2 linked regions of the Roseobacter denitrificans OCh 114 genome follow. The protein of the gene in region 1 interacts with the protein of each later gene in a pairwise test. Links are inferred from orthologs where the notes say so. Each region holds a gene or a part of one and is shown on either strand. Other genes may lie near its edges. The genes, in order: trkA and RD1_RS01745.

Region 1 (9,428 bases):
ATGATGTCCTGCACATCCTTGGCCTGCGCCTCGGTTTCCGGGTGCGAGATGTCCCTGACGTGGCAGATCACATCCGCCGCCAACACCTCCTCAAGCGTGGCGCGGAATGCTGCCACCAGTTCGGTGGGCAAATCCGAGATGAATCCAACCGTATCAGAGAGGATCACCTCCGGCCCATCCGGCAGGCGCAACCGGCGCATGGTGGGATCAAGCGTGGCAAAGAGCATGTCCTTGGCCATGACATCCGCGCCGGTCAAATGGTTGAACAGGGTCGATTTCCCGGCATTGGTATAGCCCACCAGCGCGATGATCGGATAGGGAATCTTGGCCCGCGCCGCCCGGTGCAGCGCGCGGGTCTTGACCACCTTCTCCAACTGGCGGCGCAGGCGCGTCAATTGATCGTCAATCGCGCGGCGGTCCGCCTCGATCTGGGTTTCACCGGGACCACCCACAAATCCCAAACCGCCCCTTTGGCGTTCAAGGTGGGTCCAGGCCCGCACCAGACGGGTCCGCTGATAGCTCAGCGCCGCCATCTCAACCTGCAACACCCCTTCGCGGGTTGCGGCGCGATCACTGAAAATTTCGAGGATCAGGCCCGTGCGGTCGAGCAGTTTGACACCCCATGCCTTTTCCAGATTGCGCTGCTGCACGGGGCTTACCGGACCGTCCACCAAAACCAGTTCGATCTCCTCGTCGTGCAGGCTCTTCTTGATTTCGTCGATCTTACCCGAGCCAAAGAGCATGCCGGCGCGCACGGTTTTCAGCGGCACAATGTCCGCGCCCACCACCTCAAGTTCGGGCAAGGCGCGCGCGAGTGAGACGGCTTCTGCCAGCGCATGTTCGGCCAGTCGGCGATCAGGGTCGGATTTTATTTCAGGATGCAGAACCCAGGCGCGGGTCACACGCGTCTGGATGGTTTCATCAATTTGAAAGGGTGGCTTGCTCAAGAAGCGTCTTCGCCCTCGTAAAGACTGATGGGCTGGCTCGGCATGATCGTGGAAATGGCATGCTTATACACCAGCTGCGATTGCCCATCCCGGCGCAACAACACGCAGAAATTGTCAAACCACGTGATCACGCCCTGCAGCTTCACTCCATTGATCAGAAAGATGGTCACAGGAACTTTTGTCTTGCGCACATGGTTCAGGAACGCATCCTGAAGGTTCTGTCTGTCCGACGCCATTGTCTTCCTCGCCTTTATTCTTGCCAGAGCCCGCAGATCGAACTCGTCCCTCGACGTGATTATGAAGCCCCGTTCCCGGAGTTTCCAGCCCTAAAAACAGTCCGTTACGGACCTAACCGTTCAATCGCTCAACTGCGCCATAAATCCGGCGTCAAAAGCGCGATGATCGCAAGGGTTTCCAAACGCCCCAGAACCATCGCCGCACAGAACACGGATTTCGCATATGGTCCCAGTTCGGCCAGTGAAATCGGCGTTTCCGTGGCAAGGTTCAACAAGGGGCCGGTGGTGGACAGGCCCGCAATGCTGAGCACGAGCGCATCCTCGAAAGCGACGCCGAAAAGGGCAAACAACAGCGTCAAGGCAGCCATCGTCATGGCAAAAAGCATGAAGAAAATCCATGCGATGAAGGCCCCGTTTCGCTGTAAGCGACGGCTCTCCTTTCCTGCGCGGCTCACCGAGGAGGGATGCACCAGCCGCTCAAGCTCGCGTTTTCCGTTGAGATAGAGTGCAAAGACGCGCAACAGTTTCACACCGCCTGCGGTCGTTGCAACCCCGCCCCCCATCAGCGCCAGCCCCATCAGGATCAGACCGGGTGTCTCAAGACCGGACCACGCCTGCGCCTGCGCCCAGTCCGCGCTGGCAAAACCGGTCGTCGTCAGAAAGGACATCACCGTGAAAACCGACCCCCAGAGGGCACGTATCGCCAACCAGAAGTCATCTTCGGCGGCCACATCAAAGGCACCGATCCAGTGGCGCAAAAACAGCACGAGTGGCACGCCGATCACGATCAGCATGCCAAGGCGGAACTCGGGGTCGGTCTGGATACCGCCCTGCGTGGCCGTCACCGTGTCCGAGGAAAACGTCAGCCGCGACAGCGCAAACAGCATGAACAGCAGCATCAGCACCTCGCCCGTGAGCCCCGAGCCACTGCCCTCAAGCCCGCCGATGGCAGAAATCCCCGACGTTGACATGATCGACATCGCATGCGTCAGCGCGACGAGGGACGGATCCCCGCTGATCAGCAAGAGCACCCAGAGCAGCAGCGTGAGACTGACGTAAATCGGCACCAGCGCCACCACAATCCGCATCAGTTTCTCGCGCGGGTTGGTCTTGTCGAGCTCGCCAAAACGGCTTTCGCGCTGGCCGGGTTCCGCTTGGGCCGTGACCTCAAACCCGCCCAGATTGAGCGGTGCAAGAATGGCCGACGCCGCGATCCACATCATCACGCCCCCCATCCAGGCAACCTGCGCGCGCCACAAATGAAGCGTGTTGTTCAAGCGGGAGGGGTCATCAAAGACCGTTGCGCCCGTGGTCGTGATCGCACTCACCATCTCGACATAGGCGTTGAGAAAACGCGTGGTCTGAAGGCTTTCATAAAGCGGCAGAGCCAAAAAGGCAGGCAGAAACACGAATGTCGCGAAAATCGACATGAGGTTTCCGAGCACCCCATGTCTGGGCGTGCGCCCGGTCTGGGCAATGACGATCATCGCAAAAATCACAATCCCGAAGAGGCCCGTGTAGAAAAACGCCCGCGAGGTTTCCAAAGAACGCGTCGCCCCGCTGTGCAGCGCGGGGATGATCATGGAGAACGCGGCCAGACCAAAGATCAGCACAAACAGCTGTTGATCCAGCAGGTAGGCCGACAGGGGTTTGCGGGGCGTTTTGTGAGCAGCGCGTGACATCGGATCAGAAAAAGTCGATCGAGACTTGCATCAACCGTTCAACTTCGGGCACGTCCTCGGCAAGGGCAAAGATGGCGACGATATCGCCTTCGTCAATGCGCGTGCTGCCCATGGGGCGGATGATCTTGTCACCCTTGCGCACCGCGCCGACCAGCACACCTTCGGGAAATTCGATATCTGCAATCCGGCTGCCCGCCAGCGGCGAGGTCGACAGCACCTCGGCTTCGATCACTTCGGCCTCTGCGTCGCCGACCGAATAGACCGCGCGCACCCTGCCGTGCCGGATGTGGCGCAGGATGGAGCTGACCGTCGTGGCGCGTGGGTTGATGTAGGCGTCAATGCCCAACGGCCCCATGAGCGGCACGAGGGTCGGGTCATTGATCAGCGCGATCACATAGGGGCAGCCCTCCGATTTGGCACGCACACAGGCCAGCATGTTGGTCTTGTCGTCATCGGTGATCGCCAGCATCGCATCCGCCCGCGCGATGCCCGCCTCCGCCAAGAGCCCTGAATCCAGACCATCGCCATTCAGCACGATGGTACGCTCCAACGCCTCGGCGGCGCGTTCGGCGCAGTGGCGGTTTTTTTCAATGACCTTGGTGCGCACGCGTTTGGCGCGCTGCTCAAGGGCCTGGGCCACCGCAAGACCAACGTTGCCGCCGCCCACAAGCACCACGCGTTCCTGCTTTGACTGTTTCTTGCCAAAGATTTCCATCGTTCGCGCAATATCCGCGACGTGGCAAAAGACGTAGCAGTCATCCCCGACAAAAAGCTGGTCCTTGGCCTCGGGCGCAAACAGGCTGCCTTCGCGCCGCACGCCAACGACCGTTGCGCGCAGCGTCGAAAACAGATCGGTGAGTTGCCGCAGCGGCGTGTTCACCACCGGGCATTCCTCTTCGATGGTGATGCCCAGCAGATGCGCCTTGCCGTCCATGAAGACTTCGGTGTCAAAGGCCGCTGGCGCAGACAGACGCTGCAGGGCGGCGGAGGCGACTTCCCTTTCGGGGCTGATCACCACGTCGATCGGCATGTGATCGCGCCTGTAAAGGTCGGAGTATATCGCCTCCAGATAGGACTGGCTGCGCAGACGCGCGATCTTGCGATTAACGCCGAAAACCGAATGGGCAATCTGGCACGTCACCATGTTGACTTCATCCGAATGGGTCGCGGCGATGATCATTTCCGCATCTTCCGCCCCGGCACGGGCCAGCACGTCGGGGTAGCTCGCAAAACCTGCGATCCCCTGCACATCCAGCGAATCCGTTGCGCGCCGCACGAGGTCAGGGTTGCTGTCCACGACGGTCACGTCATTGCGTTCGCCTGAAAGATGCCGCGCGATCTGCCAGCCCACCTGACCGGCACCGCAGATGATGACCTTCATGTTTACGTGTCCTTCAGGGCATGCCTAAGGCTTTCTGAATGGCAGATGGCCCGCACACGGTCAATTCAATTGTCTTGGGCAGCCAAAGCGGGCATTTTATCCCCATGGTGTGGTTCAGAATACTGCTGCTCGGCGGCAGCCTGCTTGCGGCCTGCGCCCCGATGGAGCTCTATTATCAAAGCGGTGGCAGTGTTGCGCGTATGCAGGACAACCTGCTGTCCTGTGAGGTCGCCGCCCTCAGGGACGCACCGGTGGCCTCAGAGATCAGACGCCGCCCGCCGGTGTTCGTGCCCCCACGACGGTATTGCACGGGCGGGCACTGCTATCATCGCGGCGGGTATTTCGTGGACGGGCAAGTCTACACGGTTGATGTCAATGCCCGTCTGCGCGGCGATCTGGAAGCGCGATGCATGCGCAACAAGGGCTATACCCCTGTCGAGATCCCGGATTGCCCTGCCCGTCTGGCGCGCGAGATCAGCCCCACACAGACCGACGTGATGCCGCCCTTGACGCCGGCAAGCTGTGTGATCCGCGACCGCAGCGGCATGTGGCAGATTGTCGAAACCGCGCCATAGCTTTTGTCGCTTTTGGTATGGCGAGTGCCTCGCGCTCTTTCTAAACCAATCATATGAATGCACTGATTCCCGAAACAGGCCCCGACCTTACCCCCATCAAAGCCGTCTCTCAGGCCTACGCGGCGTCACTGGACCGTGCGACGCCCGACACGGTGGCCGATGTTCTGACGGCCTATCAATCGGACAGGTGCCACTGGTTCGGCATGCACCCCTTTCACGAACAAACCGGGCCGCGTGATATCGCCAGGACCTTTTGGGCACCGTTCCTGACGTCCTTTTCGCGCCTGCAACGGCGCGAGGACATCTTTTTTGCCGGGCTGAACGAAATCGACGGCTTCAAGAGCACCTGGACCGCCTCCATGGGTCATTTTCTGGGGCTGTTCGATGCACCGTTTCTGGGCATTCCGGCCACGGGCAAGATCGCCATGCTGCGCTATGCGGAGTTCAACCGGGTTGAAAACGGCAAGATCACGCAATCCGCGCTCTTTGTGGATATTTTGCATCTGATGGCGCAAGCGGGAATACATCCGCTGAATGCGCCGCAAACGGGCGCGCAACTGGTGCAGCCCGGCCCCCGCACGCATGACGGCCTGGTGATGAAACCACAGCCCCATGCGGAATCGCAGAAAACGCTGGCGCGGATCAACAATATGATCGGCTCGATAGATCATGCCAATGCCGCCGCAAAGCCCCCCTCACCGCAGGAAGAACTGCGCGTGGATTGGCAGGATGACATGGTCTGGTGGGGGCCAACCGGGATCGGCGCGACCTACACGATTGACCGCTACATAAAGCAGCACCAAGGCCCCTTTCGCCGCGCGATGGAGGGGCGTGTGCTGAACGGCCATCTGTGCCGCATGGCCGAGGGGACATACGGCGGCTTTTTTGGCTGGCCAAACCTCACGCTGACCAACAGGAACGGTTTCATGGGCGTGCCCGGCAACGACATCCGCGCCGATATGCGCGTGGTCGATATCTACCGGCGCGAGGGCGACAAGCTGGTTGAGAACTGGGTCTTTATCGACATGCTGCATTTTCTCAAGATGCAAGGTGTCGATGTTCTGGCGCAGATCAACGTCCATAGCGTCTGACGAAACACATGAAACATCACGTAACGCGTTGAAATCATTGATTTCAGGCAGCGTTGCGTACTTCAGGTTTTTCGCATGACGCTTTAGCCCACCGCCTCGGCATCCTCATCAATATGCGCAACCCGCGTGCCGGATTTGGCCGATGTCACAACGCCGAGCGATTTGAGTTTACGGTGTAGCGCGCTGCGTTCCATCCCGACGAAATTCGCCGTTTTCGAGATGTTGCCGCCAAAGCGGTTGATCTGCGTCAGCAGGTATTCCCGCTCGAATGCTTCACGCGCTTCGCGCAGGGCAAGCGTAGCGAGGGCACCTGACAGGACGATCCCGCTGTCGCTATTGCCGCCTTCCTCGATGCCCGGCAACTCGCGCGCTTCAATCGGCCCGTTGCTGTCGCCGAGGATCAGCACCCGTTCGATCAGGTTTTTCAACTGGCGCACGTTGCCCGGCCATTGCATCGTTTGCATCAGCGCGATGGCATCCTCGCTGAGTTCACGCAAGGCCAGACCTTGGGACGCATTCATTTCCGCGATGAAAGCCGCTGCCAACTCCGGGATATCCTCGCGGCGGTCTTCCAGCGATGGCACCGCGATCGGCACCACATTCAGCCGGTGATAGAGTTCCTGACGGAAGGTCCCTGCAGCAATCGCCTGTTCAAGATTGCGACTGGTCGATGAGATCACCCGCAAATCGACGCGCACCGTGTCATTGCCCCCGACCCGCTGGAATTGCTGGTCAACCAGCACCCGCAGGATCTTCGACTGCGTGCCCTCGGGCATATCGGCCACTTCATCAAAATAGATGATGCCACCATGCGCCTCTTCCAGCAGGCCCGGTTCGATACCACGTTCAGATGATTCCCGCCCGAACAGCACCTCTTCCATACGATCCGGCGCAACACCGGCGCAGTTCACCGTCACAAAGGGTGCGGAGGCACGGTTGGAATTGGTGTGAATATACCGCGCTGCCAGTTCCTTGCCGCAGCCTGCCGGCCCCGTCAGCATCACGCGTCCATTGGATTTCGTGACCTTGTCCAGCTGGCTCACCATGGTGCGGAAGGCCGCAGACGAACCGATCATATCCGCAGCTGACACGTCCCGGCGTTTCAGGCTCTGGTTTTCCTGGCGCAGACGCGATGTCTCCATCGCCCGGCGGATCACCACGAGTAACTGGTCGATGTTAAAGGGTTTTTCGATGAAATCATACGCCCCCTGTTTGATGGCTGCGACCGCGATTTCGATATTGCCATGCCCGGAAATGATCACCACCGGCACATCGGGATTGTCGCGTTTGACCGCCTTGAGAATATCAATCCCATCCATGCGGCTGTCTTTCAGCCAGATATCGAGGATGATCAGCGCAGGCGCTTCCGCGTTGATGGCCGACATCGCATCGTCCGAATTTCCGGCGAGCCGGGTGGCATAGCCTTCGTCAATCAGAATATCCGAGATCAGTTCGCGAATATCGCGTTCATCATCAACAATCAGAATATCACTCATGGGTCAGGAGTCCTTCTTGCGGGAGTGTTTTTTCGGGTTGCGAGGCAACGATGGGCAGCATGATCACCGCCATCGCGCCAACATGGGTATCCGTGCCAAAGGCAGGCGCATCTTCGAGGGCGAGCGTGCCGCCGTGTTCTTCGATAATCTTTTTCACAATCGGCAGGCCAAGGCCGGTGCCTTCGCTGCGCGTCGTGACATAGGGTTCAAACAGCCGCGCGCGATCTTCCGGCAGACCGATCCCATTGTCCGCAATGGTGATCGTTGCGCGGTTCTTGCCCGCTTTCAAGGCCACACGGATTGTCGGCGAATAACCCGGCGGTGCGCTCTTTTCCAACAGGCTTTCAATGGCTTCTCCGGCGTTCTTAATCAGATTTGTCAACGCCTGCGTGATCATCGTCGCATCCAGATCGCTGGGTACGACGCTATCGGGCACGTCGCTTTCGAAACGCACGTTGGGCTGGCCGGTTTCCTGCAGCAGCACCGCATCGCGCACGAGGGCAGCCAGATCAATTTCCCGACGCTCAGGTTCTGGCATGCGGGCAAATTTCGAAAACTCATCCACGATGCGCCGCAGATCACCGGTTTGGCGCACGATCACATCGGTCATCTGTTCAAGCGCTTCGCTATCCTCTCCGACCCGCGGTGAGAACTTGCGCTTGATGCGCTCTGCAGACAGCTGGATCGGGGTCAGCGGGTTCTTGATTTCATGCGCAATGCGGCGCGCCACATCCCCCCATGCCGCCATGCGCTGCGCGCTCACCAGATCAGTCACGTCGTCAAAAGCGACCACATACCCCTCAAGCGTCCCATCTTCGGAGCGGCGGGTCGCCATCCGCACCAACAGGTTTTCAAGACGCCCCTGACGGGTCACTTTCACCTCGCCCTGAACGGTTTCGGTCGGTGAACTCTTGATCGCGTCAAAGAGGTTGGCAAATTCAGGCACCACCGCGACAAGGGCCAGCGACTGGCGGTCCTCGTGCCAATCCAGCAGACGTTCCGCCGAACGGTTCACGAATTTCACGCGCCCGGTTGGGTCCAGTCCCACAACACCAGAGGTCACGGAACTCAGCACGGAATCAAACAGACGGCGGCGGCGTTCGATCTGTTCGGTGTTTTCCACCAGCGTTTCCCGCTGCAACTTCAACTGCTTGGTCATCTGGTTGAAATAGCGGCTGAGCATCGCGATCTCGTCGTTGCCATCTTCTTCGCGCACCTGCACGTTCAGATCACCGGCACCGACCCGCTGGGCCGCCCCCGTCAAACGCCCCACCGGGCCCGACAGCCGCTCTGCAAACCACAGGCCCAGCCAGATCGCCGCCAAGATGAGGATCAGGGCGAAGGCGAGATACAACAGGCCAAATTCAAACAACAGCCGCCCGCGTTCGCTTTCGAGTTGCTGGTAAAGGCGCACTGTTTCCTGCGTTTCATCCAGCAATGACAGTATCTCACCGTCAACATCACGGCTGACATACAGGAAGCGATCCACAAATGAGGACAGCCGCACAAGCGCGCGGAATTCATTGTTCGCCCAATCCTCGATCACCACGACATCCCCGGTGCTGGCCTGCCGCAGCTGGGCCTGCGTCGGGGCCTCGTAGTCAAAGAGATATGAGCGATCGCCACGGGCCCGGATATCTGCCGTGCCGTCAATCAGATAGGCCTCGCGCAGGCCCCGCTGAATCTGCCGCTGCCCATCGGCCAGGAGTTCGCTGTCAGAAATGATAACCCCGCGCTGGCGCGCCTTGTTGATCAATGCGGCCAGCACGCGCGCATCCTCCGCCAGATCGACACGTTGCTCGGCCTCGTAGGCTTGCGCGGCGGCCAGTGAATTTCCGACAACCTCTCTGACGCGATCTGAAAACCACCCCTCCAGACCGACATTGACGGTCAGCCCCGCAAAGATGGCGACCGTCACCGTGGGGATCAGCGCAAGCAGCGCAAAAACACCGGTGAGGCGCAAATGCAGCCGGGAACCCGCAGATTTCGCGCGCCGCGCTGCGATCAACCGGCCCACCTG
Region 2 (6,135 bases), 2.3 Mb from region 1 along the record:
TCGCCATGCAAGGACGCATCCGGGCGGGCAGGACTGGCCCGCGATCCCGGAATCGGTGTTGCGGGTGTGGAAAGACCTGAGCGGATCCGCGCGTGATCCGGAATGCTGCCTTGTGAACTTCTATGGTGAAGGCGCGCGCATGGGGCTGCATCAAGACAAGGACGAAGGCAGCCTTGAATGGCCGGTGCTGTCGATTTCACTGGGGGACGATGGGCTGTTTCGAATGGGCCACAGCGAACGGGGCAGCAAAACGCAATCTGTCTGGCTGCAATCGGGCGATGTCGTTGTTATGGGCGGTGCGGCGCGGCTGGCCTATCACGGGGTTGACCGGATTCGCTTTGGCTCCTCCACGCTTCTTGAAAACGGCGGGCGGTTGAATTTGACGCTGCGCGTTGTGACGTGACCCCTTTGTGGCGGTGCAGCACGATTACCACAGATCATCGGACCGTTTGGGCCAACCACCGAAAACATCAGAACAGGCAGAAGAGTTTTCAGAATGTCCATCGCAAGCGCAGCGGTTGCGCTGCTGTGGCTCTTGCGCACTGACCGCACGGCAGATCAGATCGGCCATCGTCGGTGCCGAGCTCCAACCGCCTTTTCGTGAGTGCAAACTGTGCAACATGAGCGGTTGACCCTTACAATCGCGCCGCCGTGTCATGGAATTCTTGCTGTTCCGCAACACTCGCCGCATAAGGGGCGGCATAAAGTTACACGCCAGGGCCGCGAAAAGGTAAATTCATGTTTGATTACAATAAGCTGACACAGGTTATGCGACGTCTTTCCATTGAGGCGGGCGCAAAGATCATGGAAATTTACGAGTCAGATGACTTTGATGTGCAGACCAAATCAGACCAAAGCCCCGTTACAGCCGCCGATGAGGCCGCCGATGCCATCATATCGGCGGGACTCCGCGCAGCCTTCCCGGACGTTTTGCTGATCACCGAGGAACAGGCGGCATCCCACAGTCAGACGGGTGATACATTCCTGATCGTGGACCCGCTGGATGGCACCAAGGAATTCATCCAGCGCCGCGGCGATTTCACCGTCAACATCGCGCTGGTCGAGGATGGCGTGCCGACACGCGGCGTGGTCTACGCCCCCGCCCGTCAACGGATGTTCTTTACGGATGCAAGTGGCCAGTCTGTCGAGGAAACGGGAAGTTTTGCGCCTGAAACCGTTGGCGAGACCAAGGCGATGTCCGTTTCGGCCCCGGACAATGCCGCCTTGATGGTCGTTGCATCAAAATCCCATCGGGATCAGGCGACGGATGACTACATCAACAAATACGCCGTGCGTGATATGAAAAGTGCGGGGAGTTCACTGAAGTTCTGTCTCGTTGCGACGGGCGAGGCAGATTTGTATCCCCGTCTGGGTCGCACGATGGAATGGGATACCGCTGCGGGTCATGCGGTGCTTGCAGGTGCAGGTGGGCATGTTGTGCGGTTCGACGATCTGTCACCGCTGCGCTATGGCAAATCCGGGTATGCGAACCCGTTCTTCATTGCCTATGCGCCCGGTGTCGAGTTGACCAAAGCCTGATGTCTGTCCTGATCGCAATCCCAGCGCGCTATGCCTCGTCGCGGTATCCCGGCAAGCCGCTGGTCGGTTTGCGTGGCGCTTCCGGTCAAACGCTCAGTCTGATTGAACGCAGCTGGCGCGCAGCCATGGAGGTGTCGGGCATCGACCGCGTTGTGGTGGCCACGGATGATACCCGTATTCAGGACGCGGCGCAGGCTTTCGGGGCAGAGGTCGTGATGACGTCGCCTTACTGCGCCAATGGCACCGAAAGATGTGCCGAAGTGCACGCAGCGCTGGGCGGGGGATATGACATCGTCGTCAATCTGCAAGGGGATGCGCCGCTTACCCCCGCGTGGTTTATCGAGGATCTGGTCGCAGGTCTTTTGAACGCGCCCACGGCCGAAATCGCGACGCCCGTGTTGCGATGTGATGGTGAAACGCTGCAGGGACTTTTGAACGACCGCAAGGCAGGCCGGGTCGGTGGCACCACGGCGGTTTTTGCGCAAGACAACCATGCGCTCTACTTTTCCAAGGAGGTTATCCCCTTCACGTCCCGAGACTATTCCGAAGATGCGCAAACGCCGGTTTTCCATCATGTGGGCGTCTATGCGTACCGCCCTGCGGCCCTTGCGGCCTATCCGGGCTGGCAGGTCGGCCCGCTGGAACAGCTGGAAGGGCTTGAGCAGCTTCGGTTCATGGAAAACGGCAGGTCGGTTTTATGCGTCGAGGTTGAGGCAAAGGGCCGGCAATTCTGGGAACTCAACAACCCTGAGGACGTGCCGCGCCTTGAGGCAATGATGGCAGCGATGGGGTTGGAATGATTCGGAGTGTTTACCCTCTTGTCTCTGAGCGGTGGTCATTTGGAAGCGGATAACCTAGGGTAAAGCCCACGCGATGCCTGTAATCTGCGTGTTTCAACCTAAAAGGTACTGTAAGAGTGGATCAGCGGAACGGTAAACAGACATCCTGCACGGCCCTTCGGCTAGGATGAAAACTGGTAAGAAAGAACGAATATGGCAAACGAGGGTGGCGAGATGACGCGCAAAGTAACGAAGGCTATTTTTCCTGTCGCAGGTATGGGGACGCGGTTTTTACCAGCAACAAAATCCGTCCCGAAGGAAATCATGACGCTGGTGGACCGACCGCTCATTCAATACGCCATTGATGAAGCGCGCGCCGCCGGGATCAAGGAGTTCATCTTTGTAACCTCGCGCGGCAAAGGTGCGCTCGAAGACTACTTCGATCATGCCCCGCAGCTTGAGCAATCCTTGCGTGACAAGGGCAAGACAAAGCTGCTGGAAATGCTCGAAAACACCAATATGGAAAGCGGCGCAATCGCCTATATCCGCCAACACAAAGCGCTGGGGCTGGGTCACGCCGTTTGGTGCGCGCGCCGTCTGATCGCGGACGAACCTTTTGCGGTGATCCTGCCGGATGATGTCATTGCAGGGGACAAACCGTGTCTGCAGCAAATGGTTGAGGCATACGAGGAAACGGGCGGCAATATGGTGGCCGCGATGGAAGTGCCACCGGAAAAGGCGTCTTCTTACGGCATGTTGGACATCGAAACGGATATGGGGTCGATGGTGCGCGTCAAAGGGATGGTTGAAAAACCACCAGAGGGTAAAGCACCGTCAAACCTTGCGGTCATTGGCCGTTACATTCTTGCCCCGTCCGTCTTGTCGAACCTCAACGACATGAAAAAAGGTGCCGGAGGCGAGGTGCAACTGACAGATGCCATCGCAACCGAGATCGAAAAAGACCATGGGGTCTATGGGTATCGCTTTCAGGGCCAGAGGTTTGATTGCGGCTCAAAGTCGGGCTTCCTGCAGGCGACGGTTTCATTCGGGCTGGCGCGAGATGACCTGCGGGATGATCTTTCGAGATATATCCACGAAATCGTCAGCATGAGCAAAGCCGCACAGTAAAGCGACCGAAACATCACCAGACGTTGCAGCCGCCTGACCAGTTTTCACCGGTCAGGCGGCTTGTTCTGCTTCTGCCGATGTCAGAATTGTATAGAGTGTGGCCGGGTTGCGGTTGGCCCGCAGTTTCGCACACACGGACGCATCACGCAGGGTGCGCGAGACCAGCGCCAGCGCCTTGAGGTGATCGACACCTGCATCCTCGGGCGCGAAAAGGGCAAAGGCGATATCAACCGGTTGGCGGTCAACGGAGCCGAAATCAATCGGTTTGTCGAGAAGAACAAAAACACCCAGAACGGAGTCAAGATCGCTCAACCGGGCATGCGGCAAGGCGATGCCATGCCCCACACCCGTCGGCCCAAGCGCTTCGCGCGCCAGCATCGCATCAAGGACCACATCTGCGTTCAAATCATAGACTTGTGCAGAAAGATCGCTGATGTCTTGCATCAAGCGTTTCTTGCTGGAGGCCGAGTTCAGCACCTTTACGGCCTCCGGCTTCAGGAGTTCAGAAAATTCCATATCGCTCGCACTTTTTTGACGCAGCCTGCGCCGTTATACTCTACTTAGGATCGATCCAGCCGATGTTCCCATCATCCCGACGGTATACAACATTCACGCCTTCCTTGCCTTCGTTGCGAAACACCAGAACAGGAGCACCTTGAAGCTCCATTTGCATGACGGCCTCGCCCACGGAAAGAGAGGGGATCTTCGTCTCCATTTCAGCCACAATGATCGGTTGCAGCGTTTCGGGCTCCTGATCCTCCGACTCAACTTCTGATGCGAGGATATATGAGGACGCGCCGTAGATTTCAACAGGCTCGGCCCGATCTTTATGATGATCTTTCAACCTACGCTTGTAGCGACGCAGCTGCTTTTCCATTTTCTCGCGACAGGCATCAAATGCTGCGTATATCTCCGTCTGATGCGCCTTGGCCTGTGCCGTCAGCCCGGTCGACAGATGTACCGTTGCCTCGCAAACAAACTCATGGGCCGATTTGGAGAAAACAACAACGGCCTCGGTCGGGCGCTCGGCATACTTCTTGACCGCTTCGCTGAGTTCCTCGCGTACGTGGGTCTGAAGTGCTTCACCAATATCGATCTGTTTGCCGCTGATTTGATACCGCATGGGTTCTCCTTTTAAGTCAGACACTGCCAAAAGCGCACGCTTTCGCGACGTGCTTAAGTGATGACAGGTTATGGAAAATGGCTACCGTTCAGGTTGATGTTTTCTGTGCTCTGACGAGCTGTCGCACACGGTGAAACACAAGGACTGATCTTCGCCATGGTTCCATTGAGCCCGACTATTGGGGAAAGAGTCAAACAAAAGAAACGCGCATAAGCGGAAAAATTGTAAAGGTTAACAAAGGGTATATCAGGAAATCCTGAATTTATCGCCCAGATAAACCCGACGCACGTTTTCGTTCTCTACGACATCTTGTGGCGTGCCTGACATCAGCACCTTGCCTTCGTGCAGAATATAGGCGCGATCCACGATTTCCAGCGTTTCCCGCACGTTGTGGTCGGTGATCAGCACGCCGATGCTGCGTTTCTTGAGGTCGGCCACAAGGGTGCGGATATCATCGACCGAAATCGGATCGACACCCGCAAAGGGTTCGTCCAGCAGCAGATACCGTGGGTTTGCCGCGAGGCATCGGGCGATTTCCACACGCCGTCGCTCACCGCCGGACAGGGCAAGCGCGGGAGCGCGGCGCAGGTGCTCGATCGAAAACTCTGATAGCAACTCTTCGAGCCGCTCGCGCCGCTTGTGGCGGTCCGGTTCGGTAATATCGAGGATCGCGGCGATGTTATCCTGTACGGAAAGGCCGCGAAAGATGCTCATCTCCTGCGGCAGATATCCGATCCCCAGTTGCGCACGGCGATACATGGGAAAGGTCGTCACATCCTGCCCATCAATCTGCACGCTGCCGCCCTCGGGCGTCACCAGCCCGGCAATGGCGTAAAAGGTCGTTGTCTTGCCCGACCCGTTCGGCCCCAGCAAAGCGACGACTTCGCCCCTGTCTAACTCCATCGAAAAATCGCGGATGACAGTTTTCTTGCGATAGGATTTGCGCAAATGCTCAACCCGTAACCCGGCAGAGCCCTCTGCGACTGTCAGCCTGGGGCGTGCCATCTACTGATCACCGGTTTGCAGCACGGTTTTGACCCGGCCTGACATTTGCGCGGTGCCGTCGGATATCTGAACAGTCATTGTGTCAGCACTGATTGCCGAGGGGCCCTGCGCGACAAGAACACTGCCGCTCATCACGATTGTCCCGTCATCGACATTATAGTCTGCCCGCTCGGATTCGGCGGCATCCTGTCCGGAAATCAGCACGACATTGCCCGTGGCCTCAATGCGGTCAATGGCCTGTGCCGTCGTGTCATAGACCACCAGCACATTGTCGGCCGACAAGCGCATTTCGCCCTGAATCACGATCACATTGTCCGTAAACAGCGCCGTTCCCGCGTTCTGATCGACAGCGAGACTGTCGGCGGTGACCTCAACGGGCAGTCCGCTGTTGTCCTGAATCGTGCCAAAAGCCACCTGCGTGCCCTGTGCCAACAGACCGGTGGCCGCAAAAACAAGCGGCAGGGATAAAATGAGATTTCTGAAAACAGTCACAGCTTATTCTTTCGTTTTATCCGGCGTGTGTACCAGTTTTACGCCGTTTGTAAAAACCCATTGGCCATC

Evidence for each region.
Region 2: the proteins of trkA (region 1) and RD1_RS01745 interact in binary tests that used the Escherichia coli proteins (3 or more experiments, as listed by UniProt). The link is inferred for Roseobacter denitrificans OCh 114 from one-to-one orthologs.

Annotation. Positions count from the first base shown.
Region 1 is NC_008209.1:2,626,474-2,635,901, forward strand. The notes cover bases 2,059-4,932. They hold trkA (Trk system potassium transporter TrkA), read right to left. Parts: upstream 4,247-4,932; coding sequence 2,870-4,246; downstream 2,059-2,869. Other genes in these bases: RD1_RS12650 (TrkH family potassium uptake protein), read right to left, coding at 2,059-2,865; RD1_RS12660 (hypothetical protein), read left to right, coding at 4,285-4,821; RD1_RS12665 (ester cyclase), read left to right, coding at 4,875-4,932. Also shown: GTPase HflX, read right to left, coding at 1-947; RNA chaperone Hfq, read right to left, coding at 944-1,183; more of RD1_RS12650, read right to left, coding at 1,312-2,058; more of RD1_RS12665, read left to right, coding at 4,933-5,912; RD1_RS12670 (sigma-54-dependent transcriptional regulator), read right to left, coding at 5,996-7,408; RD1_RS12675 (sensor histidine kinase NtrY-like), read right to left, coding at 7,401-9,428. UniProt on the Escherichia coli protein: Part of the constitutive potassium transport systems TrkG and TrkH. May regulate the transport activity of TrkG and TrkH systems. Binds to NAD(+) and NADH.
Region 2 is NC_008209.1:363,112-369,246, reverse strand. Bases 2,231-4,949 are described here. They hold RD1_RS01745 (PTS sugar transporter subunit IIA), read right to left. Parts: upstream 3,963-4,949; coding sequence 3,498-3,962; downstream 2,231-3,497. Other genes in these bases: lptB (LPS export ABC transporter ATP-binding protein), read right to left, coding at 4,816-4,949; raiA (ribosome hibernation-promoting factor, HPF/YfiA family), read right to left, coding at 4,003-4,569; galU (UTP--glucose-1-phosphate uridylyltransferase GalU), read left to right, coding at 2,553-3,446; RD1_RS01755 (3-deoxy-manno-octulosonate cytidylyltransferase family protein), read left to right, coding at 2,231-2,339. Outside these bases: RD1_RS01765 (alpha-ketoglutarate-dependent dioxygenase AlkB family protein), read left to right, coding at 1-403; 3'(2'),5'-bisphosphate nucleotidase CysQ, read left to right, coding at 739-1,539; more of RD1_RS01755, read left to right, coding at 1,539-2,230; more of lptB, read right to left, coding at 4,950-5,574; lipopolysaccharide transport periplasmic protein LptA, read right to left, coding at 5,575-6,066; RD1_RS01725 (hypothetical protein), read right to left, coding at 6,070-6,135. UniProt on the Escherichia coli protein: Seems to have a role in regulating nitrogen assimilation.